2 regions of the Paraburkholderia sp. BR14312 genome follow, and region 2 is predicted to be linked to the other one. Evidence: predicted binding sites of a transcription regulator. Region 2 holds the regulator's gene; the other holds the start of a gene.
What was found. Region 2 encodes FliA, which starts transcription of late flagellar genes. Its sites were predicted from a motif close to CTAAAGTTTNNNNNNNNNNNGCCGNTA; they were not measured.
Positions count from the first base shown of each region.

Region 1: the regulator FliA is predicted to act here: its motif matches at 10,619-10,645, upstream of AB3X98_RS06810 (DUF4088 family protein).

Region 1 covers NZ_JBFPKI010000002.1:214,511-228,868, reverse strand. Annotated here, with positions in the region: gene AB3X98_RS06850 (acyl-CoA thioesterase) at 1-5, shown strand, start outside; gene fumC (class II fumarate hydratase) at 109-1,518, opposite strand; gene AB3X98_RS06840 (phospholipase D family protein) at 1,621-3,267, opposite strand; gene AB3X98_RS06835 (bile acid:sodium symporter family protein) at 3,481-4,443, opposite strand; gene AB3X98_RS06830 (MATE family efflux transporter) at 4,699-6,108, opposite strand; gene AB3X98_RS06825 (RNA-binding S4 domain-containing protein) at 6,254-6,475, opposite strand; gene AB3X98_RS06820 (hypothetical protein) at 6,784-7,296, shown strand; gene AB3X98_RS06815 (ATP-dependent helicase) at 7,490-9,724, shown strand; gene AB3X98_RS06810 (DUF4088 family protein) at 9,771-10,532, opposite strand; gene AB3X98_RS06805 (AzlD domain-containing protein) at 10,667-10,990, opposite strand; gene AB3X98_RS06800 (AzlC family ABC transporter permease) at 10,987-11,706, opposite strand; gene AB3X98_RS06795 (AraC family transcriptional regulator) at 11,854-12,756, opposite strand; gene AB3X98_RS06790 (CreA family protein) at 12,785-13,276, opposite strand; tRNA gene AB3X98_RS06785 (tRNA-Asn) at 13,385-13,460, opposite strand; tRNA gene AB3X98_RS06780 (tRNA-Asn) at 13,540-13,615, opposite strand; gene fdxA (ferredoxin FdxA) at 13,755-14,078, opposite strand.
Region 2 covers NZ_JBFPKI010000010.1:275,802-290,159, reverse strand. Annotated here, with positions in the region: gene AB3X98_RS27510 (flagellar hook assembly protein FlgD) at 1-603, opposite strand, end outside; gene flgC (flagellar basal body rod protein FlgC) at 805-1,230, opposite strand; gene AB3X98_RS27500 (flagellar basal body protein) at 1,319-1,834, opposite strand; gene flgA (flagellar basal body P-ring formation chaperone FlgA) at 2,081-3,382, shown strand; gene flgM (flagellar biosynthesis anti-sigma factor FlgM) at 3,564-3,908, shown strand; gene AB3X98_RS27485 (flagella synthesis protein FlgN) at 3,959-4,402, shown strand; gene AB3X98_RS27480 (RNA polymerase sigma factor FliA) at 4,575-5,306, opposite strand; partial or broken gene AB3X98_RS27475 (MinD/ParA family protein) at 5,662-6,444, opposite strand; gene flhF (flagellar biosynthesis protein FlhF) at 6,437-8,536, opposite strand; gene flhA (flagellar biosynthesis protein FlhA) at 8,833-10,932, opposite strand; partial or broken gene flhB (flagellar biosynthesis protein FlhB) at 11,088-12,260, opposite strand; gene AB3X98_RS27455 (DUF3443 domain-containing protein) at 12,501-13,748, opposite strand; gene AB3X98_RS27450 (DUF2844 domain-containing protein) at 13,804-14,304, opposite strand.

The DNA of each region.
Region 1 (14,358 bases), on a different contig from region 2:
TTTAAGCAGGGTCGACACGCAGGCACGCTGTTGCGCCAGCATGAAAAAACGGGCGGCGAGGGTTTGAACCACGCCGCCCGTTTTGCATTTCAGCCCTGCAAATAGACCTTATTCCTTCGCGTTGCCGACCATCTCGCCGGGCTTCACCCATTCGTCGAACTGCTGCTCGGTCACGTGTCCCAGCGCGAGCGCGGCGGCCTTGAGCGTGGTGCCTTCCTTGTGCGCCTTCTTGGCGATCTGCGCGGCCTTGTCGTAGCCGATGTGCGGATTGAGCGCCGTCACGAGCATGAGCGATTCGTTGAGCAGCGTGTCGATGCGCGAGCGGTTCGGCTCGATCCCCACCGCGCAGTGATCGTTGAAGCTGAGCGCACCGTCGGCGAGCATGCGGATGGACTGCAGCACGTTGTGCGCGATCATCGGGCGGAACACGTTCAGCTCGAAGTTGCCGCTCGCGCCTCCCATGTTCACGGCAACGTCGTTGCCGAACACCTGGCAGCAGAGCATTGTCACGGCTTCCGACTGCGTAGGGTTCACCTTGCCCGGCATGATCGAACTGCCCGGCTCGTTCTCGGGAATCGACAGCTCGCCCAGGCCGCAGCGCGGACCGCTCGCGAGCCAGCGAATGTCGTTGGCGATCTTCATGAGGCTCGCCGCCACGGTCTTGAGCGCGCCGTGGGCGAACACGAGCGCGTCTGCGGCGGCCATCACCTCGAACTTGTTGGGCGCGGTGACGAAGGGCACGCCCGTCAGCTTCGCAATGCTTTCCGCCACCTTGTGCGCGAACTGCGGATGCGCGTTCAGGCCCGTGCCTACGGCCGTGCCGCCCTGCGCGAGTTCATACAGATGGGGCAACGAAGATTCCACGTGCTTGATGCCGTGATCGAGCTGCGCAACATAGCCCGAGAACTCCTGGCCGAGCGTGAGCGGCGTGGCGTCCTGCAGGTGCGTGCGGCCGATCTTCACGATGTCGGCAAAGGCCTTCGCCTTCGCATCGAGCGTATTGCGCAGCGTCTTGAGCGCCGGCAGCAGATGCTTGACGATGCCGTAGGCGGCGGCTACGTGCATCGCGGTCGGGAACACGTCGTTGGACGACTGGCCGCGGTTGACGTCGTCGTTCGGATGCACCTTGCGCGCCTCGCCGCGCTCGCCGCCCAGAATCTCGCTCGCGCGGTTCGCGATCACCTCGTTGAGATTCATGTTGGTTTGCGTGCCGGAGCCCGTTTGCCAGACCGCAAGCGGGAATTCGCCCGGATGCTTTCCCGCGATGATCTCGTCGGCGGCCTGCATGATCGCGTGCGCCCTGGTCTCGTCGAGCACGCCTAGCGAGAGATTCACTTCGGCTGCAGCGCGCTTGATCGTCGCTAGCGCGGTGATGAGTTCCGGCGACTGCTTTTCGGTGGAGATGCGGAAGTTCTGCAGCGATCGCTGCGTCTGCGCGCCCCAAAGCTGCTGGGCGGGCACGGCGATTTCGCCGAACGTGTCGCGCTCCATGCGGACGCTTTCGTTGCTTGCGGTCATTTGATCCTCCGGTGATTGAGGCGGCGCCTTCGGCTCCCGCGGCTTGCGAGTCAAGCGTTCTACGTTTTGCTCGCCCGATAGCGACGTGCGCTCAAAGCCGCTTCAAAGCTGGCTATCGACCGGCAACAGCAAGAATAGCCCGGTTAGGACATTTCTGTAGAAACCCGCACCAGGGTCGAGGTTGTAGGTGCGGATCATGCCGTTCTCCTCGTCGGTCCAGACGAGCGCCGAGTTGACCGTCGTGCCTTTGAGCAGCGCCAGTTGTTCGGGCGTCGCGAGCGTCACGCGGTAGCTCACCTGCGGCGAGGTCGCACGCTTGAACAGGTCGGCGACTTCATGCGCGATCGGCGGACTCTCGATGGTGAGCGCAAGCTCGGTGTTCAGGCGTGCCGAGCGCGGATCGAGATTGAGCGAGCCGATCACGAGCGTGCTGTCGTCAATCACGTAAGCCTTGGCGTGCAGGCTCGCTCGCGAGCGCGAACCGACCACGCCGAAGCGCTGCTCGTCGTCGTGCTCCTCCTGCTGCGGCTTGAACTCGTAGAGCTCGACGCCGGCCTCGAGCAGCGGCACGCGGTAGGGGCTGTAGCCGGCCTGCACCGCCACGGCGTCGGTGGCGGCGAGCGAATTGGTGAGGATCGCCACGCGCACACCATGCGAGGTGAGCGCGCGGATGGTCTGCACGCCCGTGTCGTGCGGCACGAAGTACGGCGAGAACACCAGCACGCTGTTGTGCGCCTGATGGATACGATCGAGCAGCGCGCGCATGGCGTCGCCCAGCTCGCCTTTGTCGGCGCCCGCGATCTTGCCGGGCGAGTCGGCCACGAACGCCCATTTCGCCCAGACAAGCCCGAGCGTGTTGCCCGCGATCTGCTGCGCGAGCGGCGTGGCGTTGAGCGGCTTGGCGTTGTAGGGTTCGGCGCTCTCGTGCCAGTGGCGGCGCAGGTCGTCGCGCGCGGCGTCGAGATCGTGTGCGTCGAACTTCTGATGATTGAGCACGCGCAGGGGGTAGGAGATCGAGCTGTTCCAGTACTCGTCGAAGCTTGCCGAGACGCTTTGCGCGACCGGGCCCGCCGTGAGCACGTCGAGGTCGCGGAAGTCGATCGTCGGGCTCGCGTTGAAGTACTCGTCGCCGAGATTGCGGCCGCCGACGATCGCCATTTCGTTGTCGACGATCGTCGCCTTGTTGTGCATGCGGCGCGTGAACTGGTCGACGTTCGTGAAGAAGTTGCGCGTGCGCAGGTACATCGATTCGCTCGTGCTGCCGTACGGATTGAACACGCGGATCTGGATGTTCGGATGGCTGTTGAGCGCGGCCATCAGGCGGTCGATGTCGTGAAAATTCAGGTCGTCGACCAGCATGCGCACGCGTACGCCGCGATCGGCCGCATAGAGCGCCGAGCCGAGCAGCAGCTTGCCGGTGGTGTCCTCGTTGGCGATGTAGTACTGCATGTCGAGCGTTTTCGTCGCCGCGCGCGCAAGCGCGACGCGCATCTGCAGCGAGTCGGTGCCGGTGGCGAGCAGGCGGAATCCCGATTCGTTCGGGTGAGCGGCAAGGGGGGCGGCGAGCGCGGCGCTGAGCGGCGTGGCGCTGGCTTGCTGCGCCGGCAGCGCCGCGCTCGTCTCGCGCGGGTAGTCGGTGGCGGGCGGGCGCGTCGCGCAACCGGCGACCAGCGCGAGGCAAACGAGCGCGAAGCAGGCTCGCCGTGGGGCTCCAGGCAGGGCTTGCGGCGGGACGCGCCGCAAGGTCATGCGTTGCGAAACGGTTTCGGATCGGGCGGGATGCGCGGGCAAACGGATTCTCCATGGCGGCGCGCCGCATGATGGTTCGTTTTCATTGCACGGCTTCGCGAAGATTCTACGGGAAGCGGCCTGCCTGTCTTGCGGCGGCGGACACGCTGCGTATGCAATTTCCGGGCCGCAAGCAACTGACGATTGCGCGCGGCCGGAAAGGTCTGCGGTCGATCAAACGCGCGCGGTCGACGCGTTCTCAGCGCCTTGCGCATCGCGCGTGCTGCCGCGCGCCGGCTTCCCGGCCCAGTAGCCGGCGAGCACCGAGCCCGAGAGGTTGTGCCATACCGAGAAAAGCGCGCCGGGCAGGGCGGCGAGCGGCGAGAAGTAGAGCTTGCCGAGCGTCGCGGCGAGACCCGAGTTCTGCATGCCCACTTCGATGGCCAGCGTGCGGCACACCGATTCGTCGAAGCCGAGCAGGCGGCCGCCCCAGTAGCCGCCGAGCAGGCCGATGCCGTTGTGCAGCACCACGCCGAGCGCGACGAGCGGACCGACCGTGGCGATGCTCGCATGCGTGCCGCTTACCACGGCGGCGATGATCGCGAGGATCGACACCATGGAGACGAGCGGCAGCACCGGCTCGACGCGGCGCACGAGCGCGCCCGCGAGGCGGTTCACGATGAGGCCGATGGCGATCGGCAGGCCGACGATCTGCAGGATGCTCATGAGCATGCCGTGCACGTCGACGACGATCGAGGCATCGACGTAAAGACGGGTCAGCAGCGGCGTCGCGAATACGCCGACCAGGGTGGAGAGCGCGCTGATCGTCACCGAAAGAACGACGTCGCCGCGCGCGAGATAGATCATCACGTTCGACGCCGTGCCGCTCGCCACGCTGCCCACGAGCACCATGCCCGCCGTGAGGTCGGGCGGCATGTGCAGCACTTTGGCGATCGCCCAGGCGGCGAGCGGCATGACGAGGTAGTGCAGGAAGATGCCCGCGGCGACCGGCGCGGGCCGCGTGAAGACGCGCTGGAAGTCGGCGAACGAGAGCGTGACGCCCATCGCCAGCATGATGATCATCAGGAGCGTCGTGACGTGCGGCGCGATCGGCGCGACGAGGCCCGGGTCGAAGTAGGCCAGCAGGGAAACGAGGACGGCCCAGAGCGGGAAGAGTCGGGTAATCGGGGCGAGCATGAAGGGGCGGTCCGTGAATGGGTTCGTTGTGCGTTGGCGCACGGCAAGCGGTGCCGGGGTGGCCGGCGGCGGCGCTCGCGGGGCGCGGCTGTCTCCTGTGTCGACTGGCGTTGGCGCTTTAGCGCCCGGTCCAGTCCCATGCAGCGTACTGTTCTTGCCCTCGTGGGACGGACGCCGCTTGCGGCGCCTGGCGCGTATTTTAACCGGTCGAGCCGGTGCGGCCCGGTCGGTTAAGTGAACGCTTCAACCCGCGCTTCAACCCGCGCGGCCCGCCGCGGCGGCGTGAGCCTGCGAGCGCAGGCTCATCCGGTGAAAGCGCCATGTCATGAGCACGGCGACGGTGGCAAGCCCGGCTGCGAGCCCCCACCAGAGCCCGAGCGCGCCGAGGCCGAAGTAAAACGCCAGCGCGTAGCCCAGCGGAAAGCCGATCCCCCAGTAACCAAGCGTGGCCGCGAGCATCGGCACGCGCGTGTCCTTCAGGCCGCGCAGGCAGCCCGAACCCACGGTCTGCGCGCCGTCGACGATCTGGAAGATGGCCGCGACGCCGAGAAGCGTGGCGGCGAGCGAGACCGTCTGCGCGTTGGCCGGGTCGTCGAGATGCAGGTAGAGCCCGACGATCCAGTGCGGCGCCAGCACCATCACGAGCGCCGAGAGCGACATGAAGCCGACGCCGAGCCCGAGCGCGACGAAGCCCGCATGGCGTGCCGCGCTCGGCACACCCGCGCCGGACCAGTAACCCACGCGCACGTTGGCCGCCTGGCCGATCGCGAGCGGCACCATGAACGTGACAGAGGCCACGTTCAGGGCGATCTGGTGCGCCGCCAGCGGCGTCTCCCCGAGCAGGCCGGCGAGCAGGCCGGTGGCGAGAAAGAGCGTCGCTTCGACCGCATAGGTGATCGCAACCGGCCAGCCGATCGTGAAGAGTTCGCCCATCAGCGGCGCCGTCGGTCGGCGCGCGACGACGAAACGCTGGTGCGAAGGCCGCAGGTGCAGCAGCGCCATCAGCACGAACGCGGTGAGCCACACGGTGATGGTCGTCGCTACCGCCGAGCCGAGAAAGCCGAGGCGCGGCAGGCCCCAGGCACCGTGGATCAGGCCGAAGTTGAGAAAGCCGTTGATGAACACGCACGCCACCGACACCCACAGGAGGCGCCGCGCCGCGCCGATGGCGGGCAGGAACGAGCGCATGAGCCCCACGCCGATAAGGCTGGCGGGCGCGCCCCAGCGCAGCACGGCCGTGTATTCGCCGATGTGATGCGCGAGCAGCGTCGGCTCTCCGAGGGCGCGCAGGATCGGCTCGGCGAACGAGAGCAACGCGAACGCCGGCACGGAAAGCAGCAGGGACAGCGCGAAACCGGTCCAGTAGATGTGCGGTACGTGGCTTTCGTTGTCGGCGCCGCGCGCCTGCGCGACGCTCACGCTCACCGAGGTCAGCACGCCCTGCAGCACGGTGACCACCACGAAGAACAGGTTGGCGCCGAGGCCGCCCGCGGCGAGCGCGTCGGCGCCGAGCGAGCCGAGCAGCACCGTGTCGGTCACGCTCATCGCCATCTGCGAGAGTTGGGCGATCGCGAGCGGCCCGGCGAGGCGGGCGGTGTCGGCGGCATGGCGGCGCAGCGTGGGCGGCGCGGCAACGGCGCGGCGGGAAAGCGTAGTTCTAGTCATGAAAAACAAGCGGCGCGAGATAAGCGCGCCGCGCGGCAGGGTTCGTCTGTCAAAACTGAAAGCTTATTGCGAGACAGCGACCTTGTCGATCCAGATGCTCAAATGTGGTGCATAGCTGGCGCCTGCGGGCAAGTTCCGGCGGCGTTCACTCGCTCGCCTTGATGGCAATGCGGGTGTCGCCGAGCAGCACGGCCTGGCCCGCGCGGATCTTACACGTCTTGCGCAGCTCGACTTCGCCGTCCACCTTCACCGCGCCCGAGGCGACGATCTGCTTGGCCGAGCCGCCGCTGTCGGCGAGTCCGGTGATCTTCAGGAGGTTGTGCAGTTCGACGTAGTCGCCGGTCAGCGTGAAATCGAGGTTGGGCATGGCGGATTCAAATTCGAAAGGCGTGCGGCTAGCGCGCGACGGGTGAGCATCATAAGCGATGGCGGGCTCGCGGCAGCGCCTGCCAGCGCATCGTTACATGCAGGGGCCAGATGTTATGAATTCGTCAGTAAATGAAACGTTGAGTAACGTCGCGGGACCCCGCGGCGATCTTCATACCAAAATGGTTTCACCCGGATCGACAGCGCCGCTCGAGTTTTTCTGGTGCGGTTCCGTCGAGCCGGGGCGCGATTGTGGCGGGCTTGCCCACCGCATAAGCGCCTTCGGAACCACTGCAAAGAGGATACGCCATGACCCAGATCGCCAAGCTGCTCACTGCTACCGCCGCTTTTGCCACCGTGACCACTGCCGCCGTATTTGCGCAGGGCGCGTATGCCCAAAACGCGACCCAGGGCGCGACACAGGCCGGCGAAGCCCCAACGATGGCGCCTTCCGGCGCGCCGGCCATGGCGCCGGGCGCTGCCCCTGGCCAGATGACCGGGCAGGCGCCGAGCCAGGCGCCGGCGGCCGCAGGGATCGCGCAGCCCGCGCCCGCGCCGCAGGCCCTGACCGCACCGCAGTCCGCCGACCCGCTGGTGCAAAAGCGCAACGCGAACGCGGCGGCGAACGCCGAATACCGCATCGCGAAGAAGTCGGCGAACGCCGAGTACGGCGACGCGAAGAAGCAGGCGAAGTCGCAGTACAAGGCGCAGGTGAAGGACGCGAAGATCAACCACAAGGCCGATCGTCAGGCCAACGACTCGGAAATGAAGGACCAGATGAACGGCATGTCGGCCCAGCAGCAGGGCGGCCAGTCGCAGTAACGATCGGCTGATGCCGAAGGCGCCCGCGCCTTTGGGGGCGCCGGCCTTGTGCCTGGCCTTGTGAGCGGCGGCGTCCGGCAACGGGCGCCGCCGTTTTGTCTGGCGGCTCCCGGGTGTCGGCGGCGGCGAAACGCGCCGTGGCGTTGTCGTTAAATCCCGCCAGATCGCCGTGGAATCAGGCGCTTGCGGACGCATGGTGTATGGATATACAGTATGCGTCGCTCCTTCCCGATTCGCCACGTTCATCGTCCCAGCGCCCGCCGTGTCCACCGTTTCCGTTGCCGATTCCTCCGTCTCCGATGCCAGCCAGGCGCGCGCCGAAGCAGCCAATGCCGTTGGCGCGTGGCTCGCGAAACTCAACGATGCGCAGCGCGAGGCCGTCGAACACGGCGGCGAAGCGGGCTACGCGCCCGGTTCCGCGCTGCCGGGCCCGCTGCTCGTGATCGCGGGCGCCGGGTCGGGCAAGACGAATACGCTCGCGCACCGCGTCGCGCATCTGATCGCGGGTGGCGCCGACCCGCACCGCATCCTGCTGCTCACGTTCTCGCGGCGCGCCGCGCTGGAAATGACGCGGCGCGTGGCGCGTATCGCTGCCAGCGCCCCAGGCGCGGCCGCCGTGCTCGCGCAAGGGCTCAGTTGGGCGGGCACCTTTCACGGCGTGGGCGCGCGGTTGTTGCGCGAGTACGCGGATCACATCGGCCTGTCGCCGGCGTTCACGATCAACGACCGCGAGGATTCCGCGGATCTTATGAATCTGGTGCGCCACGAGCTGGGTTTCTCGGCCAAAGAAAAGCGCTTCCCCTCGAAATCGACTTGCCTCGCGATCTATTCGCGCGCGGTCAATACGGGCGATTCGCTCGCCAATGTGCTCAACCGTTCGTTCTCGTGGTGCCTCGAGTGGGAGCCGCAGCTACGTGCGCTGTTCGCCTCGTACGTGGACGCCAAGCAGAAGCAGAACGTGCTCGACTACGACGACCTGCTGCTCTACTGGGCCCACATGGCCGCGGAGCCGGCCATCGCCGCCGATCTCGCGGGCCGCTTCGATCACATCCTCGTCGACGAATACCAGGACACCAACCGCCTGCAGGCCTCGATCCTGCTCGCGCTCAAGCCCGATGGCCGCGGCCTCACCGTGGTCGGCGACGACGCCCAGGCGATCTATTCGTTTCGCGGCGCGACCGTGCGCAACATTCTCGACTTCCCGGCGCAGTTCGACCCGCCCGCGCGTCAGGTGACGCTCGAACGCAATTACCGTTCGACGGCGCCGATCCTCGCCGCCTCGAACGCCGTGATCGACGCCGCCGCCGAGCGCTTCACCAAGAACCTGTGGACCGAACGCCCCTCGCAGCAGCGCCCGCGCCTCGTCACCGTGGCCGACGAGGCCACCCAGGCGCGCTATGTCGTCGAGCAGATTCTCGAGGCGCGTGAAGCGGGCATGAAACTCAAACAGCAGGCCGTGCTGTTTCGCGCGGCGCACCACAGCGCGACGCTCGAAATCGAACTGGCGCGACGCAATATCCCGTTCGTGAAGTTCGGCGGACTGCGTTTTCTCGACGCCGCGCACGTGAAAGACGTGCTGGCGGTGCTGCGCTGGGCCGAGAATCCGCTCGACCGTGTGGCGGGGTTTCGCGTGACGCAGTTGCTGCCGGGCGTCGGGCCCGCCAACGCCGCGCGCCTGCTCGACCAGGTGTCAGCGTGCACGGGCGCGTATCGCGCCGCCGAGGCGCTCGCGGCTTTCGCGCCGCCGCCGCGCGCGGCCGAGGACTGGCCGGCGTTTGCGTCGCTCATCGACGGCCTCTCGATGCGCTCGACGCCGTGGCCGGCCGAATTCGAGCGCGTGCGGCGCTGGTACGAGCCGCATCTCGAGCGCAATCACGAAGACGCCCAGGTGCGTCTCGCCGACTTGCTGCAGATGGAGAGCATTGCGAGCACCTACGCCTCGCGCGAGCGCTTTCTCACCGAACTCACGCTCGATCCGCCCGACGCGACGAGCGCCGAATCGGCCGATCCGCTGCTCGACGAAGACTACCTGATCCTTTCGACGATCCATTCGGCGAAAGGTCAGGAGTGGCGCAACGTGTTCGTGCTCAACGGCGTGGACGGCTGCATTCCGTCCGATCTCGGCGCGGGCAGCGACGAGGAACTGGAGGAGGAGCGGCGGCTGCTCTATGTGGCGATGACGCGCGCGAAGGAGGATCTGCACATCGTCGTGCCGCAGCGCTTTTATGTGCACAACCAGGTGGCGTCGGGCGACCGGCACGTGTGGGCCTCGCGCACGCGCTTCATCGCGACGCCCATGCTGCCGCTGTTCGAATCCCGCGCGTGGCCGCCCGCGCCCGTGGCGAGCGCGCCGAGCGCGGCCGGACTCGCCGCCGCCGCGCAGGCGAAGGTCGAGATCGCCGCGAAGCTCAGGAAGATGTGGGATTGAGGGGGAAAGCGGGGCGCGCGCCGTTTTCAGGCGCGCGCGCCAGCGCTTAGCGCCGCTGCTCGCGTGCCGTGCTGCGCTGCGGCGGCATGAAGAAGTTGCGCATCCACGCGGCGAGGCGCGTGAACACATCGTCGGGCTCCTCGACGAAAATCTCGGGCTTGAGCAGGCGCAGATACTCCATGATCTGTTGCGCTTCCTGCTTCTGGAACACGCCATGCGTCACGCCGAGCCTCAGCAGCCCGCGCAGCTCGCCCAGACGCTCGCGCGCCGCACTGCCGCTCGCCTGTTCACAGCCGATCTTCGCTTCGTACACACGCTGACGCAACGACTCGGTGAGGCGCCACGCGGGCGTCTGCATCGACTCTTCGAGGGCCTGGATGTCCTGCACGCCCGACTTGATCTGCGCCGCCAGCGGGTCGACCAGCGTGTCGTCGCCCTGTGCTTCGCTCACGATGGCCGCCGCCCAGTCGCGGCACTGCTTCGAGAGTTCGTCGGGCGTCCACTCGGGCCGCGACGCGAAGCCGAAACCGAATTCGCCTGCCTGACGCATCAGGATCGAGACGACCTCGGGGAATTCCTTGTCGAGCGTGCGCTTGGCCCACGCGTACTGGCCGCCTTGCAGGAGCCGCTGGACGGCGTGCTCCGTGAGCGGCGTCATGTTGTCGAGCAGCTTCGCGCGCAGGTAGTCCTCGAATTCCGGCGTGGCGAATTGCGGGTCGAGTTTGAGCGAGACGCGCAGGAACGCGTCGAAATCCTTGCGCAGCGACGCAAGCGTTTCGTCCTTCAGGTTAAGGGTGATATGCCCCATTGTGGTTGCCCCGGTGTAATCCTTGTCGCTTCTTGCGTGCTCTCGCCGTTCGAGCAGTGGCCTGCCAGAGCAGGCCCTGACGGGTTTAACGGCGCTCCGGGGTGAAACTTGAGCGTAAGGGGCGACGCTTGCCTCTAGCGCAGGACAACGCCTTGCCAGAGGAAGAACACGCCGAGCCCGATCGCGATGGTGAGGAGCGGGCGCTTCGTGAGCGCGCTGACGACGATCGCCGCGAGCGCGCCGACGAGTTGCGGGTTGCGCCAGGTCAGCTCGGCGCCCTGACCGTGGGGCGAGACCGCCATCGGCACGATGATCGCCGTGAGCACGGTGACGGGCACGAAGCCGAGCGCGGTGCGCACGAGCGGCGGGAATACCAGCCGGTCGCCGAGCACGAACACCGCAGTGCGAATGACCAGGGTGATCAGGGCCATGCCGAGAATCAGGACGACGTAGTTCATTGCCCGGCTCCTGCGGTGCGTTGGACGTTGGGGGACTTGCGGGAGGACTCGCTGCCGGCGCGGGCGCCGCGCGACGAACCTGGCCGTGAGAGCACGACACCCACGACCACGCCCGCGAGCACGGCGCCGAGCAGCCCGAGCTTGTACGGCCAGCCCTGCCAGAAAAAGGCGAGCGCGCCCGCCGTCGCGGCGGCGGCGAGGTAACGCAAGGCAACCAGCTGTGGCACGACGATGGCGATGAAGGTCGCGACCATCGCGAAGTCGAGGCCGAGCGACTGCAGACCCGGGAACGCCGCGCCAAACAGCAGGCCGGCCGCGGTCCAGAGTTGCCAGTTCAGGTACATCGAGAGGCCCGAGCCGAGGAAATGCCACGGCGAGACGTCGTCGCCGGGCGGATGGCGGCGCAAATGCGCCCACGCGACGGCGAAGACCTCATCGGTGAGCAGGCTGCCGAGCACGAGCCGCCAGCGTAGCGGCAGGTGCGAGATATAGGGCGCGAGCGTCGCGCTATAGAGCACGTGGCGCAGGTTCACGATGAACGTGGTGGCCCAAATCACCGCGAAGCTCGCGTGCGAAGCGATCAGCCCGAGCGCGATGAACTGCGCGGAGCCGGCGAACACGGCGAGCGACATGAACTGGCCGTGCCAGAGCGAAAGCGGGCCCGAGGTGACGAGCGTGCCGAAGATCACGCCGAAGGGTGCGGCGCCGATCATCATGGGGATCGTGTCGCGCGCGCCGGCGATGAATTCGGCAAGGCGGTTGGGATGCGTGGTCAAACTGTCCTCCTGATACAAGGGGACAGCATAGCGGGCCGCCTTACGCGTGGCTTGTACGTTCTTGCGGCCGGATGCGGGTTGGCGCGTTCAGGACGACTGCCAGCGCCCCGGCGGCACGCCGAACATGCGCCGAAAGTGTCGCGTGAAATGGCTCTGGTCGGTGAAACCGCTCGCGGCGGCGACCTCGGCAACCGTAGCGCCTTCGCGCAGCGGGGCGAGGGCGCGCTGCAGGCGCAACTGGGTGCGCCAGGCGTGCGGCGGCAGCCCGGTTGCCTGCGTGAAGAGCCGCGTGGCGTGAAACGGCGAGAGGCCGACCGCCTGGGCGAGATCGGCCACGCGCAGCGGCGTGGCGAGATCGGCGGCAAGGAGCGCCTTCATCGTTTCCACGCGGGGATCGTTCGGGCCGTGTTTGAGCGCCGCCTCGCGCGTGCGGCCGTAGCGCGTGAGCAGCGTCGAGAGTGCGTCGAGCAGCGAGCCTTCCACGGCGAGCAGATCGGCACAAGGCGCCGAAGGCGATGCCGGACTGGCGCTCGCGCCGGGTTCGGGCACGGCTGCGCCGCGCCGCCAGTCCGCGTCGGCTTCCAGCAGCCGGTGGGCGCGCGAGAGCCGGTGCGCGAGATCGAGATCGTGGATCACCTCGGCGTCGAACCACGGCAGCGGCTGCGTGCGCCCGGCGATTTCGCCGGCGAGCTCGTGCAGGAAGTCGATCGGCACATACATCACCCGATAGCTCCAGCCTTCTTCGACGGCGCGTGAACCCGTATGCAGCTCCCCCGGATTGATCACCGGCACGCTGCCCGTTGCGGCGACATGCTGCGTGCCGCGATAGCGAAAGCATTCCGCGCCGCCCTCGATCACGGGGATCGTGTAGGCCTCGTGCCAGTGCGGCGCGAACGTATGTTGGTTGTATTCGGCCGTGACGAGATCCGCGCCGGGCAGAAGCGGCGTGCGCCAGTAGCGGGCGGAATCTCGAAAACGGGAACCGGTCATGGTGAAGGATCCTGCACGGATCCCCAGTTTAGCGCAGCGGAATCGTCGTGCCCGTGGGCACCGGCACGGCCGTGACGCTGTTCTTGGCGCTGCCGCTCACCACGCGGTCGCTGTAGGTCAGATACACGAGCGCGTTGCGCTTCGCGTCGACCACGCGCACGACGTGCAGCGTCTTGAAGAGGAACGACATGCGCTCGTTGAAGACGTCGTCTTGCTGTTTGAGCGGACCTGCGAAGGAGATCGGCCCGACCTGCCGGCACGCGATCGATGCCTCGGTCGGATCTTCCGCAATGCCGAGCGTGCCCTTCACGCCGCCCGTGCGTGCGCGGGAGACGTAGCAGGTCACGCCTGGCACCTGCGGATCGTCGTAGGCCTCGACGACGACTTTGTCCGAGCCGGTCACGCGGAAGTTGGTGTTCACACTGCCGATCTGTTCGGCGTGGGCGGCGGCGCAGGCGACGAGGCTCGCGCAGGCGAGCAGCGGGCGCGCGAGGCAAGCGCAGAGGCGGGTGGATTTCATGCGGATTCCCGAAGATGACGAAGCGACATTATCGGGGAGGGTAGCGCGCGCCACGCGCGCAGCAAAAGAAAAAGGGGTTGCGTGCAACCACGCAACCCCTCGATATTTTGGCTCCCCGACCTGGGCTCGAACCAGGGACCTACGGATTAACAGTCCGGCGCTCTACCGACTGAGCTATCGGGGACCAGCAGTACAGCGACAACACTTTACGTCATAAAAAAGCCCGTTTTGCGTTGTGAACGCCAACGGGCTTTTGCGAATCTTGGCTCCCCGACCTGGGCTCGAACCAGGGACCTACGGATTAACAGTCCGGCGCTCTACCGACTGAGCTATCGGGGATCAACAAAAGCAGAGAACGAGATTCTATGGGGTCTGGCTGGGCCTGTCAATACCCTGTCGCGATCTGTTTAGGGCAATCCGCTGCGCGAGGGACTGTCCGTGTAAGCGACAGCGGCGGGGAGATACCCCGAACAAGCGATCAGCGTGCGAGCAGCGCGAGCTTGTCCTTCACGTCCTTGAATTCGTCGGCTTCCGGCAGCGGGGCCTTGGTCTTCGTGATGCTCGGCCAGCCCTTCGCGAGGTCGGCGTTCAGCTCGATGAACGATTGCTGGTCGCTAGGCACGTCTTCCTCGGCGTAGATGGCGTTCACCGGGCACTCGGCAACGCACACGGCGCAGTCGATGCACTCGTCCGGGTCGATCGCGAGGAAGTTGGGACCTTCGCGAAAGCAGTCCACCGGGCACACATCGACGCAGTCGGTATAGCGGCACTTGATGCAGCTCTCGGTCACAACGTGAGTCATTCAGGCAGCTCCTGCAAGCTTTTTGTATCGGGGGATGGCGGTTCGCCAAAAGCGCTATTGTAACTGATGAGGAATTACCCCAACCACAGGCCCGCGACCGTCCTTAGATCGTTTCGTGATTAGTTTATAAGGCCGGGCGATCCGCAGCGTTTTATCCCTTGCGCGCGAGGGGCCGTGCCGGCGGGCACGCGGCGCGCGCGGGCATTCGGGTAACATGGACGCACCGCTGGCGTCTGCCGCCCGGAACCGCTGCGGGACATCTGCCCGGCAGCATGTCCGG
Region 2 (14,358 bases):
GGCGAGCGAGAGGCTCGGGGTGCCGTCCGACTTCTGGACCACGCCTTGCACCTGGCTCGCGACGAGCGCGGTTGCCGTGGCTGACTGGCCGTTGGTCGTCGCGCTGGCGCTGATCGTGTAGGTGCCGTCGGCGACCGTATTGCCCGAGCTGTCCTTGCCGTTCCAGGTGACCGGCACGGTGCCGGCCGACTGCGCGCCGAGGTCGAGCGTGTTGACGACCTGGCCTGCCGAATTGGTGATCGTGAGCTTCACGTCCGAGACCGCCGAAGGCAGCGTCACGCCGAGTTGCGGCGCGCTGCCGCTCGACACGGCGGCGCTGCTGCCCGGGGCGAGCACGGTCGAGCCGATCAGCAGCGCGGCCTGCGCGTTCTGGCCCGCCGAAAGCTGCGTGGAGAGCGACGACAGCGACGTGTTGAGCTGCTGGATGCCCGACACCGTGTTGATCTGGGCGAGCTGCGAGGTCATCTGCGAGCTGTCCATCGGATTGGTCGGGTCCTGGTTCTGCAACTGCGCGACGAGCATCCGCAGGAACGTGGACTGCAGGTCGCTCGCGCTCGTGCCGCTCGACGACGCCGACGACGAACTCGAGCTCGTGCCGTTCATGGTGTCGAGCAGTTGCTGCGACACGGTGGCGGTGCTGCCGCCGATGGTTGTGTTGCTGGAACTCAACGCGTTCTCCCTCGATTGCGCTTCGTGCTTTGGCGTGTGGTGGTGGCAGGCGCTGCTTCATTTCGCGCCCGCTGGTCTCTGTATGTACTGCAGTGTCCGTACTGACTGCGGCTTGCCGTGCTTCAGGTTGCCGCTTTACGTTCCGATCGTGAGCGTCTTGAGCATCAGCGTCTTGGCCGTGTTCAGCGTTTCGACGTTAGCCTGGTACGAGCGTGACGCCGAGATCATGTTCACCATCTCCTGCACCGGATCGACGTTCGGCATCGTCACGTAGCCGTCCGCGTTGGCGGAGGGATTGTCGGGATCGTAGGTCTCTTTCATGGGCGTCGGGTCGTCCACCACGCCGGTCACCCGCACGCCGCCCACCTGCTGGCCCGAGGCCGTGCGCGCGCCGCCGAGCGGGTTCACTGCGAACACGACCTGCTTCGCCTTGTACGGCTGGCCGTCGGGGCCGGTCGTACTGTCGGCGTTGGCGAGGTTGGACGCCGTCACGTTCAGGCGCTGCGATTCCGCCGTCATGGCGGAGCCCGCAACGCTGAAGATGTTCATCAGGGATGGCATGGTTTCGTAGACCTCACATCAGGTGCGCGTCACGCGCGCGTTGGTCGTTCATGGCTTCGTTACTGCGTCTTCCGGTTGCGTGCGGCGATCAGCTCGAACCCGAGGTGATCGCGGAGAGCATCGTCTTGATCTGCTGCGAGACCACCGTCATGCCCGACTCGAAGTGCAGCGCGTTGTCGGCGAACTGCACGCGCTCGGTGTCGAGATCGACCGTGTTGCCGTCGAGCGCGGGCTGCACCGGCGTGCGGTACATGAGCTGGCTCTTGTAGGTGTCGGCGGGGCCGCCCGTCGGGATCAGCTTCGCGTCGCCGGCCATGTGGCCCGACTCCGTGGACGCCATCTGCATGCCGCTCGTCACGCCCGCGGGCTGCGCCATGGCGAGCGGCTGGGCGTTGCCGCCCGAGGTGGCCTTCATGCCCACCGTGCCGCCGGCGCCCTGCTGGCGCAAAGCGCCGGCGAGCGACGCCGCGAAGTCCACGTCGCGCGCCTGGTAGCCCGGCGTGTCGGCGTTCGCGATGTTCGAAGAGATCAATGCCTGGCGCGTGGCGCGCACATCGAGCGCTTCGCGCCCAAAGGCGAATTCGGCATCGAGTTTGTCCAGCATCGGGCGTTCTCCGTGAAACGAAAAGGATTCGGCGTGAGCGCGGCGGGCTCGCCAGGCGGCGGGGAAACCGGCGCAAACGTTAGGCGCGTGGTCCGAAGGCCTTTGCGCATGGAGTGGAATATTAGGCGGGGGTGGCAAGAACCAATCGGACGAATAGCCGGTAAAGCGCCCCTCTATTCGACGCAAGCGCGCGGGGGGCGCCGCCTAGAATGCGAGGCGTGTCAATGCAATCGATGGAGAACGACAATGCCGCAGACTGCCCCTTTCCGTAGGCCGCACGCCGGCCTGGAGCGGCGTGCGCGCGCGCTGTCGTGGCGCGCGTCCTGGACATGCGTGCTGGCCTGCGCCCTTGGCAGCGCGCTCTTTGGCGGCACGCTCGCTCATGCACAAACTCCGGCGCAACCTGAAGCCGCCGGCAGCCAGATCTTCATAGCGGGCCCCGGCGACCGCTCGGGCGCCGACGCCGCGCAGATGAACGCGATGCTCGCGAGCAATGTGAAGAAGCCCGCCGCGGCTGTGGCCAGCGTTGCTCCCGCCAATGAGGCCGCACCGTTGCGCGCGGCCAGCTACGCCGATCTGAATTCGCGCGGCGTGCCGGAGGATGCACGCGCGGGCGTCGAGTCGAACGGCATGATCACGATACCGGGTCCCGGCGAGCGCGCACCCCAAGGCGACGCGCCGCGCATCGTCACGGTTCCCGCGCCGGGCGCGAGCGCCCAGCCCATGCGCGTGCCGGCGGCCAACGCGAACAACGCGGGCACGCTGCAGCGCGTGAACCTGTCTACCGCCGCGAACCGCGTCGCCCCGGTGGTCGTGGACGCCGGCGCGGCGACGCTCGCGAAGCCGGTTGCCAGCGCAAGCGCCGGCGCGCCGCCGAATCCCAATACCAGCGCCGTCGCCACGAACGTGCAGGCCACGCCGCCGGGCCAGCAGGACGGCGAATCGATCCGCGCCGCCGCGCTCGCCTTCCTGCAGCAGCAGTCGGCTGGCTTGCCGGGCCACGTGAGCATCACGGTCGCGCCGGTGTTTCCGCGTGGCCTCGCAGCCTGCACGTCACTCGAGCCGTTCATGCCGCCGGGCGCGCGCACCTATGGCCACACGACCGTGGGCGTGCGCTGCATCGGCGCGAAGCCGTGGACGCTCTATGTGAGCGCGCGCATTGCGGTGGACGTGACCTACTACGTGGCCTCGCGTCAGATCGGCGCGGGCGAGGCGCTTTCAGCCGCCGATTTCATGCCGCGCGCGGGCGACCTCGCGAACCTGCCGCAGACCATCATCACCGATCCCAACCAGGCGACCGGCGCCGTCGCGCTCGCCCGGATTTCCGCGGGACTGCCGCTGCGCACCGACATGCTGCGCAGCGCCGCCTCGGTGGTCATCGGCCAGACGGTCAAGGTGATTGCCGTGGGCAGCAACTTCACGATCTCCGCCGAGGGCAGCGCGCTCAACAACGCCGAGCCGGGCCAGCAGGTGCGCGTGCGCACGAGCGGCGGCCAGATCATCTCGGGCGTGGTCAAGGACGCGGGTACCGTGCAGGTGCAGATCTAGGGCCGGTAAGCGCCGGTAAGGGCCGGAACAGGGGGCGCCCAGCCCCGTCCGGCGGCCCGATCCGGCCGTTTCCGGCTTTGTGCGCCAGCACACGTAACAGCATGTAACGGTGGGATTTTTCGGCTAAAGTTCGGCCCGACCTGTGCCGTTATCAAGGTCAAATCGATCAGGAACGCCCATCGTGAAAGTTGACTCCTCCACCCGCAATGATCCGCGCACGCTGCAGGATGGCCTCGCGCGCTCGCAAGCCGATTCGACCGGCGTAAGCACCGACACCGCTACCACCTCCGGCGCGGCAGGCGGCACGACCGCCGCCGCTCAAGGCGGCGCGAACGTGAGCCTGTCGTCGCTCTCGTCGACGATGCGCTCGCTCGCGGCGAGCGGTTCCGCTGACATCGACACGGCGCACGTGCAGTCGATCAAGGACGCGATCCGCAACGGCACGTTGCAGATTGACTCCGGCAAGATCGCCGACGGCGTGATCCAGACCGCGCGCGACCTCATGAAGCCGACGTCGGGCAACTGACGCCCGATGCGCGAGCGCCGCGCAAACCTCGCTTTTTTTGGTGCCTTGCAATGAAAGATGCCCTGTTGGCCACACTGATCGACGAACACGCCACGGTCGAGGCGTTCGCGTCGCTGCTCGCCTATGAAGAAAAGGCGCTCGTGTCGGCCGATGGCATGGAGGCGCTCCCGCAAATCGTCGAGCAGAAGACGACGCTCACGCAGCGTCTCGCGGGCCTCGAAAAAGCGCGCGACGCGCAACTGGCCGGCCTCGGCCTGCCGGGCGGCCGCAAGGGCATCGAAATGGCCTGCGACGGCGACGCGCGTCTGGCAAGTCAGTGGGCGCTGCTCAAGGGGTCGACCGAGCGCGCGCGCCGCAAGAATCTCACCATTGGCATGATGATCCGCACGCGCATGGAGCATAACCGCCGCGCGCTCTCGATCCTGCGCGGCGAAACGGGCAACGGCTCGATGCTGTACGGTCCCGATGGGCGGTTGCCGGCGTTCGGGCTGTAAGCGCGCGTAGATCGTCCGCCAAAGACAAAAGCCGAAGCAGTGATGCTTCGGCTTTTTTGTTTCGCGCGAGTCCAGTCCACCAACAAAAAAGCCGGGGCGCTCTCGCACCCCGGCTCTTTCATTGCAACTTCAGTCCCGCTCGCGCTGGCCGCCGCGCGCGCCGTCTACCGCCTCAATTCTCCTGGCCGGCCCAAGACATCTCGCGCAGTCGCGTGCGCAGGCGCGCCACCGCCTGGCTGTGCAGCTGGCACACGCGCGACTCGCTCACCTCCATCACCGCGCCGATTTCGCGCAGGTTCATGCCGCGCTCGTAATAGAGCGACATGAGCAGCTTCTCGCGCTCGGGCAGCCGGTCGATCGCCTCGATGAGCGCGCCGCGCAGACTGTCGTCGAGCAGCGCCGAAAGCGGGTCCGAATGATCGACGCAGTAGCGGTCGAGGAACGGTTCGTCCTCGGCGGAGCGGTCGAAGTCTTCGTAGTAGATGAGCTGGCTGCCATGCAGTTCCTGCAGCATGCTCTGATACTCGTCGAGCGGCATGCTCAGATGCTCGGCGATCTCCGTCTCGCTCGCCGAGCGCCCGAGCCGCTGCTCCACCTTGTGCACCGCGCTTTCCACTTCGCGCGAGGTGCGGCGCAGGCTGCGCGGCAGCCAGTCGTTGCTGCGCAGCTCGTCGAGCATTGCGCCGCGAATGCGCTGGCTCGCGTAGGTCTCGAACTGAGCGCCCTGATCTTCCTTGTAGCGGTTGGCCGCGTCGAGCAGGCCGATCATGCCGGCCTGGATCAGGTCGTCGAGGTCCACGCTCGCCGGCATCTTGGCGACGAGCTGCAAGCCGAGCCGTCTGACGAGCGGCGCGTATTTCGCGAGCACGTCGGCCTGCGAAATTTTTCCTTGAGCGTTATACATCGTGCTCTCCACTTCTCATCTCCCTGTTGGCGTCGTCGTGCGCACGTCAGACGTGCTGCGGCGACGTCCGCTGCGCGGGCGTATCGGTCCGCCAGCCCACATGGGCCGGAGCGGACGCGGATGTTGCGTTGGGTGCGGGATGCACACCCGTCACGGCCGCTACGAACGAATCGGCGTTCGCGGCGAGCGTGCTGTGTGCGGCGTTTGTTGCATGGGTAGCGTGGGGCTGGACGCCGGCTTGCGGCGCGCCGTCCGGATCGTCGACGGGTGCGTGGCCCGCCGCTTCATGTTCTTCGTCCTTCGCGCCGAACAGTGCATTGGCGCGTGCCGTGGCCGGCGAGCACGCCGAGACCGCGGGTCGCATCGGCCAGTGCGGCAGCTCGGCGGCCACGTGGCGGAAATCGCGCGCGGCGGCCGTCGACGGAAACGCATCGACGATGCAGCGCGCAAGCCTGAGCGCCTGCGCCATGTGCTGATCGGCGGCGACGCTTCCGGCGCTGTCGAGCGACACGCTCAGGTAGCGGCTCGCCACCCCTGCGAGATTCTCGATCGCGGCCTGCGCGTCGCTCGCGTTCGCCACATGATTCGCGAGCACGCGAAACTGCGCGATCGCATGCGCGAAGTGCAGCCGTTTCATGCACGCGTAGGCGTCCGTGATCGACTGCGCACCGATGCGCATCACGATCAGCACATCGTGCGCATGCATGGCGAGCGGCGAAAGCGCGCCATCGGCGTCGAGCTGCGCGTCGATCAGTACGATGTCCGCGGGGCCCGAAATGACCTTCTGCAGCTGGGCGGACGTGTACTGCGCGCGATTGTCGCGCGAGGCGGCCAGCACGCCGAAGCCGAGCGCATGGCGCCCCACGGCTTCGTCGAGCGTGCGCTCGCCGCGCACGACGGCGGCGAAGTTGCCTGCGCCGCGCACACCGCCCACCAGCGCACAGACCGAGCGGGGTCCCAGACACTCGTCGATCACGAGCACGTCCTTGCCCTGCGCGGTGAGCGCCGCCGCGAGATTGACCACCGTGGTCGTGCGTCCGGGCGAACCTGCACCGCCCGTCACTGCGACCACGCGCGAGCCTTCACGCGCGAGAAGCCGCCGCAGCCCTTCAGCTTGATCGATTACGAACTTATCCAAACCTGACCTCGGGAGCCTGCGAATTCGTACGCGTCGAGAGTGCCGACAGCAGCGCCGGGATATCGTCTTCGTGCGGCACGAACGGCGAACTCTCTCGCGGAATGCAGAAAGCGCTGCGGATCAGGAAGCGGCGCGTCGCCACGTAAAGGTTCTCGGGGACCTTCTGGCCCGTCGAGACGTAATGCACCGGCAGCTTGTAGCGCAGCACGGTGTCGAGCGCGCTGCCGAGGTTGGTCGCCTCGTCGAGCTTGGTGAGGATGCAGCCCGTGAGCGGCGCGTTGTCCGGGCCGCTCTGGTAGGCCTGCACGACTTCGTTGAGCGTGTCGCCGTGGTTGGTCGCCGAGAGCAGCAGAAGGCGCTGCACCGGGCGGCCCGCGCCGCACAGCATGGCGATCTGGTCGGCCACGGCGCGGTCGCGCTGGCTCATGCCGATCGTGTCGATCAGCACGATGTGCTTGTTCTTGAGTTCGGTGAGCGCGAGCTGGAGGTCCGCGCCGTCACGCACCGCGTGCACCGAAACGCCGAGGATCTTGCCGAAGATGCGCAGTTGCTCGTGGCCGCCGATCCGGTAGCTGTCGGTGGTGAGCAGCGCCACCTTGCTCGCGCCGAAGCGCATCACGCAGCGCGCGGCGAGCTTCGCGGTGGTCGTGGTCTTGCCCACGCCCGTCGGGCCCATCAGCGCGAACACACCGCCGCGCTCCATCAGCGCCTGTTCGTCTTCGAGCACGGGCAGGTTCGATTCGAGCACCGACTGGAGCCACTCCATGCCGGCCTCTTCGGTCTGCACGTCGGGCAGCCGGTCGATCATCATCTTCACCAGTTGCGCCGAGAAGCCCGCGGCGAACAGCTGCTTGGTGAGCGCGCCCTGCACCGGGCTGCGGCGCTGGCGCTCGCCCCACAGGAGGCCCGCGAACTGCTCTTCCATCATGCCGCGCATGGAGGCGAGCTCGTTCATCACGGTTTCGTTGACGACCTGCTCGATGCGCGCGCGGATCGCTTCGCTCACGGTTTGCGCCGCATCGGTGCCCTGCGCATTGCGGCTGCCGGGTGCGGGGCCCGCGGCTTCCGGACCGTGGCCGAGGCGCTGCGCGGCGCGGCGCGCGGCGACATGAGCGGCCTCGAGCGCCCAGTCGGGCGTGCTGGCGTCAACGTCGGGCGGCAGCACCGGATCGGCGACGCTGCCAAGGCCGCGCGCGGCGGCGGTGGCAGGCGTCATGCCCGGCACGCGCGGCGCGTTCTGCTGGTTCGCGATACGGCGGGCGTGGTCGATCAGCCAGGGGTTCGATTCGGCCATCGTGCGCGGCGCGTCGCTCGTCTGCGCGGCGGCGGCCTGTTCGAGCCGCGCTGCGGCTTCACGTGCGGCGGCCTGGGCGTTGGCGGCCGGCGCCGTGGACGCAAACGATGGTGCAAAGGCCGGCGAGGCGAGCGAGTCGGTCGCGGCCTGCAGCGCCATTTGCAGCGGCGAATGCGCATGCGGGACAGCTTGTTGCGATTGGGCGGCCTGCATCGCGGATTGCAGCGTCGGCGGCATCGCCGATTGCGCGGCCTGCTGGCCTGCCGCGGCGCGCGAAGAAGGCGACGAAGCCGAAAGCGGCGCAATGGCGGCCGACGCGGCCGCCGCTTCCTTGCCGAGCGAGACGGCGGTGTCGGCGGCCTGGTCGCCATCGGCATCGGCGTCGGCACTCGCGCCGCCGTTTTCGGCGCCCACTTCCGGGCTCGCGCCGAACACCGACGAGAACACGTCCGGCATGCCGCTCGCGTAGGGGTTCGCACCGCCCACCGGGGCGGCGAGCGCCGCGGGAGCGGCGCCAGGCGCGCTGCGCGGCGTGCGCGACATCTGCGTCATGGCGGCGGAGGGCTGCGCGAACGGGGCGCCTTGACCACCTTGCGCCACGAGGCCACCCAGGCCTTGCGCGGCGGCAGCATCGGCCGGCGCGATCGCCGCGAGATCGCGGTCCGCGAGCGCGACGATTTCGACGCTGCCGTCGTCGAGCGTACGGTTCGACAGAACGACGGCGTCCGCACCCAACGCTTCGCGTACGAGCCGTAACGCGTCGCGGCTGGTGCCACCGATGAATTTGCGAATGTTCAAGCTAAGCCCCTGATGAGGTGAGCGGCCAATGCCGCCGCCGGTCGTCTGTTGCTGGAATGGCGCTGGATTGCTGCCGGCCTGGCGTCCTGTGCAAGGCCTTTTCCGATGTTGGAATTATTTCGAAGGTGAGCCCCCCATGATCGATGGATCAGGGCGGAGAAATGCGGGCAATTCGCGGAATCGGTGGCGGGGGTGCGCACAGGCAAAAATTACGTGCAGAAAGGCTCGCACGCGGCGCGGCTAACGAAAAAGCCCGCAAGAAGCGGGCTTTTTCTCGTCCAGATGCAGCAGCGCGATCAGTGCGCCCCGATCACGTTCACCACCTTCACGTTGCGCGTATCGGGCACCTCGGCATACGACAGCACCTTGAGCTGCGGCAAACTGCGGCGCAGGAAGCGCGACAGCATGGGCCGCAGCGCGTGCTGCACGAGCATCACCGGCGCGAGACCCAGCGCCTGCTGACGCCCCATCGCCTGCTCGGTCTGCGTGAGCAGCGTGTGCGCGAGACCCGGTTCGAGGCCGGGGTTCGGGCCGGAGGTGAGCGTCTGCGACAGCACGCGCTCGAGGTTCGCGTCGAGGCCCATCACCTGCATGTCGGCGTTGCCGGGGAACCATTGCTGCGTGATCGCGCGGCCGAGCGCGATGCGCACCGCCGCCGTCAGATCGTGGGCGTCGGTGATGCGCGGCGTGTGCTCCGCGAGCGATTCCATGATCGTGCGCATGTCGCGGATCGGCACGCCTTCTTCCAGCAGGTTCTGCAGCACCTTCTGCAGCGTCGTGACCGGCAGCACCTTCGGCACGAGGTCGTCCACGAGCGAAGGCGTGTCCTTCTGCACGCGCTCGAGCAGCGCCTGGACTTCGCGGCGCCCGAGCAGTTCGGCCGCGTGCATGACGACGAGGTGATTCAGGTGCGTCGCCACCACCGTGCTCGAATCCACCACCGTGTAGCCGAACACCTGCGCCTGCTCGCGCACGTTCGAATCGATCCAGACGGCGGGCAGGCCGAACGCCGGATCCGTGGTCGGCGTGCCGGGCAACACCGCGCTCACCTGGCCCGGGTTGATCGCGAGCCACTGGCCCGGATAGGCCTCGCCCGTGCCCACTTCCACGCCCTTCAATGCAATCCGGTAGGCGTTCGGGCGCAGCTCCAGGTTGTCGCGAATATGGATGACGGGCGGCAAGAAGCCGATTTCCTGCGCGAACTTCTTGCGGATGCTCTTGATGCGCTTGAGCAGCTCGCCGTCGGTGTTCTTGTCGACGAGCGGAATGATGCGGTAGCCCACTTCGAGGCCGAGCGTGTCGATGAGCGCCACGTCGTCCCAGGTCGCCTCGGCGTTTTCGACGGGCGCAAGCGCGGCGGGCGCGGCGTCGGCGATCACGGCGCTCGCCTTCTTCGCTGCGGCGTTCTTCTTCAGCGTGCGGCCGAGCTGGATCGCACCGCCGCCGAGCAGCAGAAACGCAAAGTGCGGCATGCCCGGAATCAAGCCCATCATGACGATGATCGCGCCCGTGATCATCAGCACGCGCGGGTTCGTGAAGAGCTGGCCGGTGAGCTGCGTGCCGATGTCTTCGTTGGTCGCCACGCGCGAGACGATCACGCCGGCCGCCGTCGAGATCACGAGCGACGGAATCTGTGCGACGAGGCCGTCACCGATGGTCAGCAGCGTGTAGGTCTCGCCCGCCGAGGCGAGCGGCATGCCGTGCTGCACGACGCCCACGATCAGCCCGCCCACGATGTTGATCACCATGATCAGCAGGCCGGCGATGGCGTCGCCGCGCACGAACTTGCTCGCACCGTCCATCGAGCCGTAGAACTCGGCTTCCTGGGCAATCTCGCTGCGGCGCTTGCGGGCCGCTTCTTCGTTGATGAGGCCCGCGTTCAGGTCGGCGTCGATCGCCATCTGCTTGCCGGGCATCGCGTCGAGTGTGAAGCGCGCGGACACTTCGGCGATACGGCCCGCGCCCTTCGTGATCACCATGAAGTTGATGACCATGAGGATCACGAACACCACGATACCCACGGCGAAGTTGCCGCCCACGAGGAAGTGGCCGAACGACTCGATCACCTGGCCCGCTGCCCCCGGGCCGGTGTGGCCTTCGAGCAGCACGATCCGCGTGGAGGCCACGTTCAGCGAGAGCCGCAGGAGCGTGGAGAACAGCAGCACGCTCGGGAACGCCGCGAAGTCGAGCGGCTTCATGGTGTACATGCTGACGAGCAGCACCATCACCGAAAGCGCGATGTTGAAAGTGAACAGCAGATCCAGCAGGAACGGCGGCAACGGCAGGATCATCATGCCGAGGATCATGCAGATCAGGATCGGTCCCGCCAGCGCGCGCAGATTCGTGCTTTGCAGCATCTCCGGGCGCCGCGCGAGGAAACCGGTGCGGGCGTTCATTCTGTTGCTCCTTCAGTGCCGTCGCGCGCCGGATTGTCGTCGGCGCGGCCAGCGGTATTCGATGCGTTGTTTGCGTTCGCCGCGTTCGCTGCGTTCGTGGAATTTGCCGCGTTCGCGCGACTGGCGGCCTCGGCGGCCGCGCGCTCCTCGGGGGTGAGGGCTTCGTCGGCTTCGCTGGCTTCGTCTTCGTCGCTCATCGCGCCCTTGTCCATTTCGGGTGGCACGTCGAGGTCGGTCGGCTCCATCGGCACGTCGCCGCCATGCTCGCGAAAGCGCTTGAGCTGATAGACCCACGCCAGCACCTGGGCGACCGCGCCGTAGAGCGGGCCCGGAATTTCGCGGTTGATGTCGACGTTGTAATAGAGCGCGCGGGCGAGCGGCGGCGCTTCGAGCAGCGGCACGTTGTTCTCGGTCGCGATCTCGCGGATGCGCGCGGCCACGAGGTTCACGCCCTTGGCGACGACCTTCGGCGCGCGCATCTCGCCATCGGCGTACTTGAGCGCGACGGCGAAGTGCGTCGGGTTGGTCACGACCACGTCGGCCTTGGGCACCTGAGTCATCATGCGGCGGCGCGCGGCGGCGCGCTGCTGCTGGCGAATGCGCCCCTTCACGTGCGGATCGCCTTCGTTTTCCTTGTGCTCGCGCTTCACTTCTTCCTTGGTCATGCGCAGCTTGCGGTAGTACGACCAGAGCTGGTACGGCACGTCGAGCGCGGCGACCACGAACATGCCGGCGACCGTCATGCCGCAGCACACGCCGATCAGATGCATCGCGTCGGCGAACGCGCGCGGCGCGGGCTGCATGGCGAGCCCGAGAATCTCGTCGCGCCGGCTCCACAGCGCCCAGCCGCCGATCACGCCCACCACGAGCGTCTTGGCGAGCGACATGCCGAGCTGGATCGGCCCGTTCACGGAGAAGATCCGCCCGAGCCCCGACATCGGATTGAGGCGGCCGAAGTTCGGCTGCAGCGCCTTCGTCGAGATGAGCCAGCCGCCGAGCGCCATCGGCGCGAGCAGCGCGGCGAGCCCCGTGAGCGCGAGCACCGGCATGAGCGCCATGAGACCTTCGCGCGCGGCGACGCCGGCGCCGATCAGCATGCGGCTGGTTTCGAACGCCCCCGCGTGATTGAACGAGAACGCGCCGCGCATCATGGCTTGCAGATGCTCGCCGATCGTGCCGGAGAGCATCCACGTGCCATAGAAGCCCGCCGAGAGCAGCGCGAATGTCGCCAGCTCCCGGGAACGCGGAACCTGCCCCTCCTCCCGCGCCTTTTCGAGGCGCTTGGGAGTGGCGGATTCGGTTTTCTCGAGGTCGCTGTCCTCAGCCACGCATGCTCCGGTCGCGGGCACGCGCCGCTCGTCGCGGCTGCGCGGCTGGCGCGCGCCCTTTTTCAGTGACAGCGATTATTGCCGCGCAAGCCAAGCGGCGATTGGCGGAGTAGGACGGGGAAATCAGGGTATTTCGGCCGATGGAACCGGGGCGGCATCATCGGCGAACGCCGGCACACGATGCGCGCGCGCTCGCGGGCCGCCAACTTCACGGCCTACGCACCCTCAGCGCCCGCGATTTCAGAACGCGACGAACGGCGCCTTGCCGCCGGACGCGCTCATGTCCATGCCGTAGTACACGTAGCGGCCATAGAAGAACGACAACCCCAGGTCGAGCGCCGCCGCCGACCCGAACTGCCCTGCCAGGTTGTTGGCCGCATAGTTCGCGCCGCTGCCGAGCAATGCGTTCGCGTTCGCGACATTGAAGGTCGCGGTGCCCGTCGTTGCGCCGTTATTGGACGCGAGTGCAGCGCTGAAGGACTGGGTGGACGTAGGGCAATAGAACGTGCCGAGATTGCCGCCGCACTGCGGCAGGGCGCTGTCGACGAAGAAGATCGCGTTCGAACCCGAGTCGAGGAAGGTCTGGAGCGTGCGCCCGTTGAAGGTGGAGCTGAGCCTGCCCCACGAGTCCGTGTTGTAGCTTTGCGCGGCGGTCATCGCGTTGTTCGACTGCGTACCGATGCCGAACACGAGCGTGCCCGTCGCACTGGGCGCGCCGCTATCGGATATGGGGGCCATCTCGAGGATCACGCCGTTGCCGTCCGTGCCGAATCTGGGCACCGGATTGGCCACCAGCTGGGTTTGCGTGACCGTTGCCGTGACGCAGTTCGTGTCGCCGGGGCAGGAGTAATAAGTGCCGAGGTTGTCATAAGGCGCAACGCCGATACCGAGAATGCCGTTCGCGCCCAGGTCCTGCACCGTGTCCTGCGCGCTGCCGAAGCTCGCGCACGCCGACGGCACCGTGTTCGAGTTCAGGTCGCCGATGATCTGGATCGGAATATTGGACGCCGTCTCCCCGCCGATCTTGACGTCGGCGGGACGCACCGTGCCCCATGTGTAACCGTCGGCGAAGGCCGTGCATTCGGCGAGGGTGCCGCCGTTGGCTGTGGCCTTGGGCAGCGGGCCCAACAGATTCGGCACCGCCGACGCGAGCAGGCGCAGCCCGAAGGACGCCGTATCGACCTGAATGTTGTCGACGGTCTCGCAGGTGCTCGTGCCGGCCACGCAGATTGTCACGCTGACAGTGGGAATGTTGGGCAGCGTTCCGGTCAGTCCGCGGTTCACGACGACGCCCACGGTATTCGCGGCGGTAGCCGCGGTGGGCTGCTGTGTGGGACTGGGAACCGCGGAGCCGCTGCCGCCACTGCTGCCGCTCGAGCTGCTGCTACTGCTACCGCTGCTGCCGCCCCCGCCCCCGCAGGCGGCGACGAGCGAAACCAGGGCAACGAGCGCGGCGCCCGAAAGGAACCGGAAAGGGCGCAGCCACACGTTGCGCGAATAGCGTGAAGTCAGCACTGAAGTCAGCACGTTCGGCCTCCGCTCGTCACTGGATATCGGAGGCGCTGACGCCCGCAGGCAGCGCCTGCGGCAGCCATGCCTGCCCGGAGAAGGCGCCCATGTGGCCGCCCGAATGCACCACGACGTTCGAGTTTTCGACCACGCCCGGCCCGCGCACGTGACCGGCGGCGTGGCTCGCCTTCACGCCGGCCGTGTACTGGGGAAAATAGCCGCCCAGCAGCGTGGCGAGATTGGGCATCTGCGGGCCGTCCCAGGCCACGCCGAATACGGTGCCGGCCTGCGAGAGGTACTCGCGCACGACGGTGCCGTTGGCGAGCGTGGTCTGCTGAACGGTATAGGCGGGAGTCGTGGAAGCGCCAGACGCCGCGCCTTGCACCGCTGCGCGCGCCACGGCCGAGGCGTTGCCGGCCGCGGCTGCCGCCGAAGCGGCGCTCAGGGTGCTGACGTTCGCGCCCGCCGGCGTGGGCATGGGCGCACCGCCGAGCGCGGCGTGAGCCGCCGGCGCCGCGAGCAGCACACCAAGCAGGGAACCGAGAAGCGCCGCGCCGGGTGCGCGGCCGCGTTTGACGCGGCGCGCAAA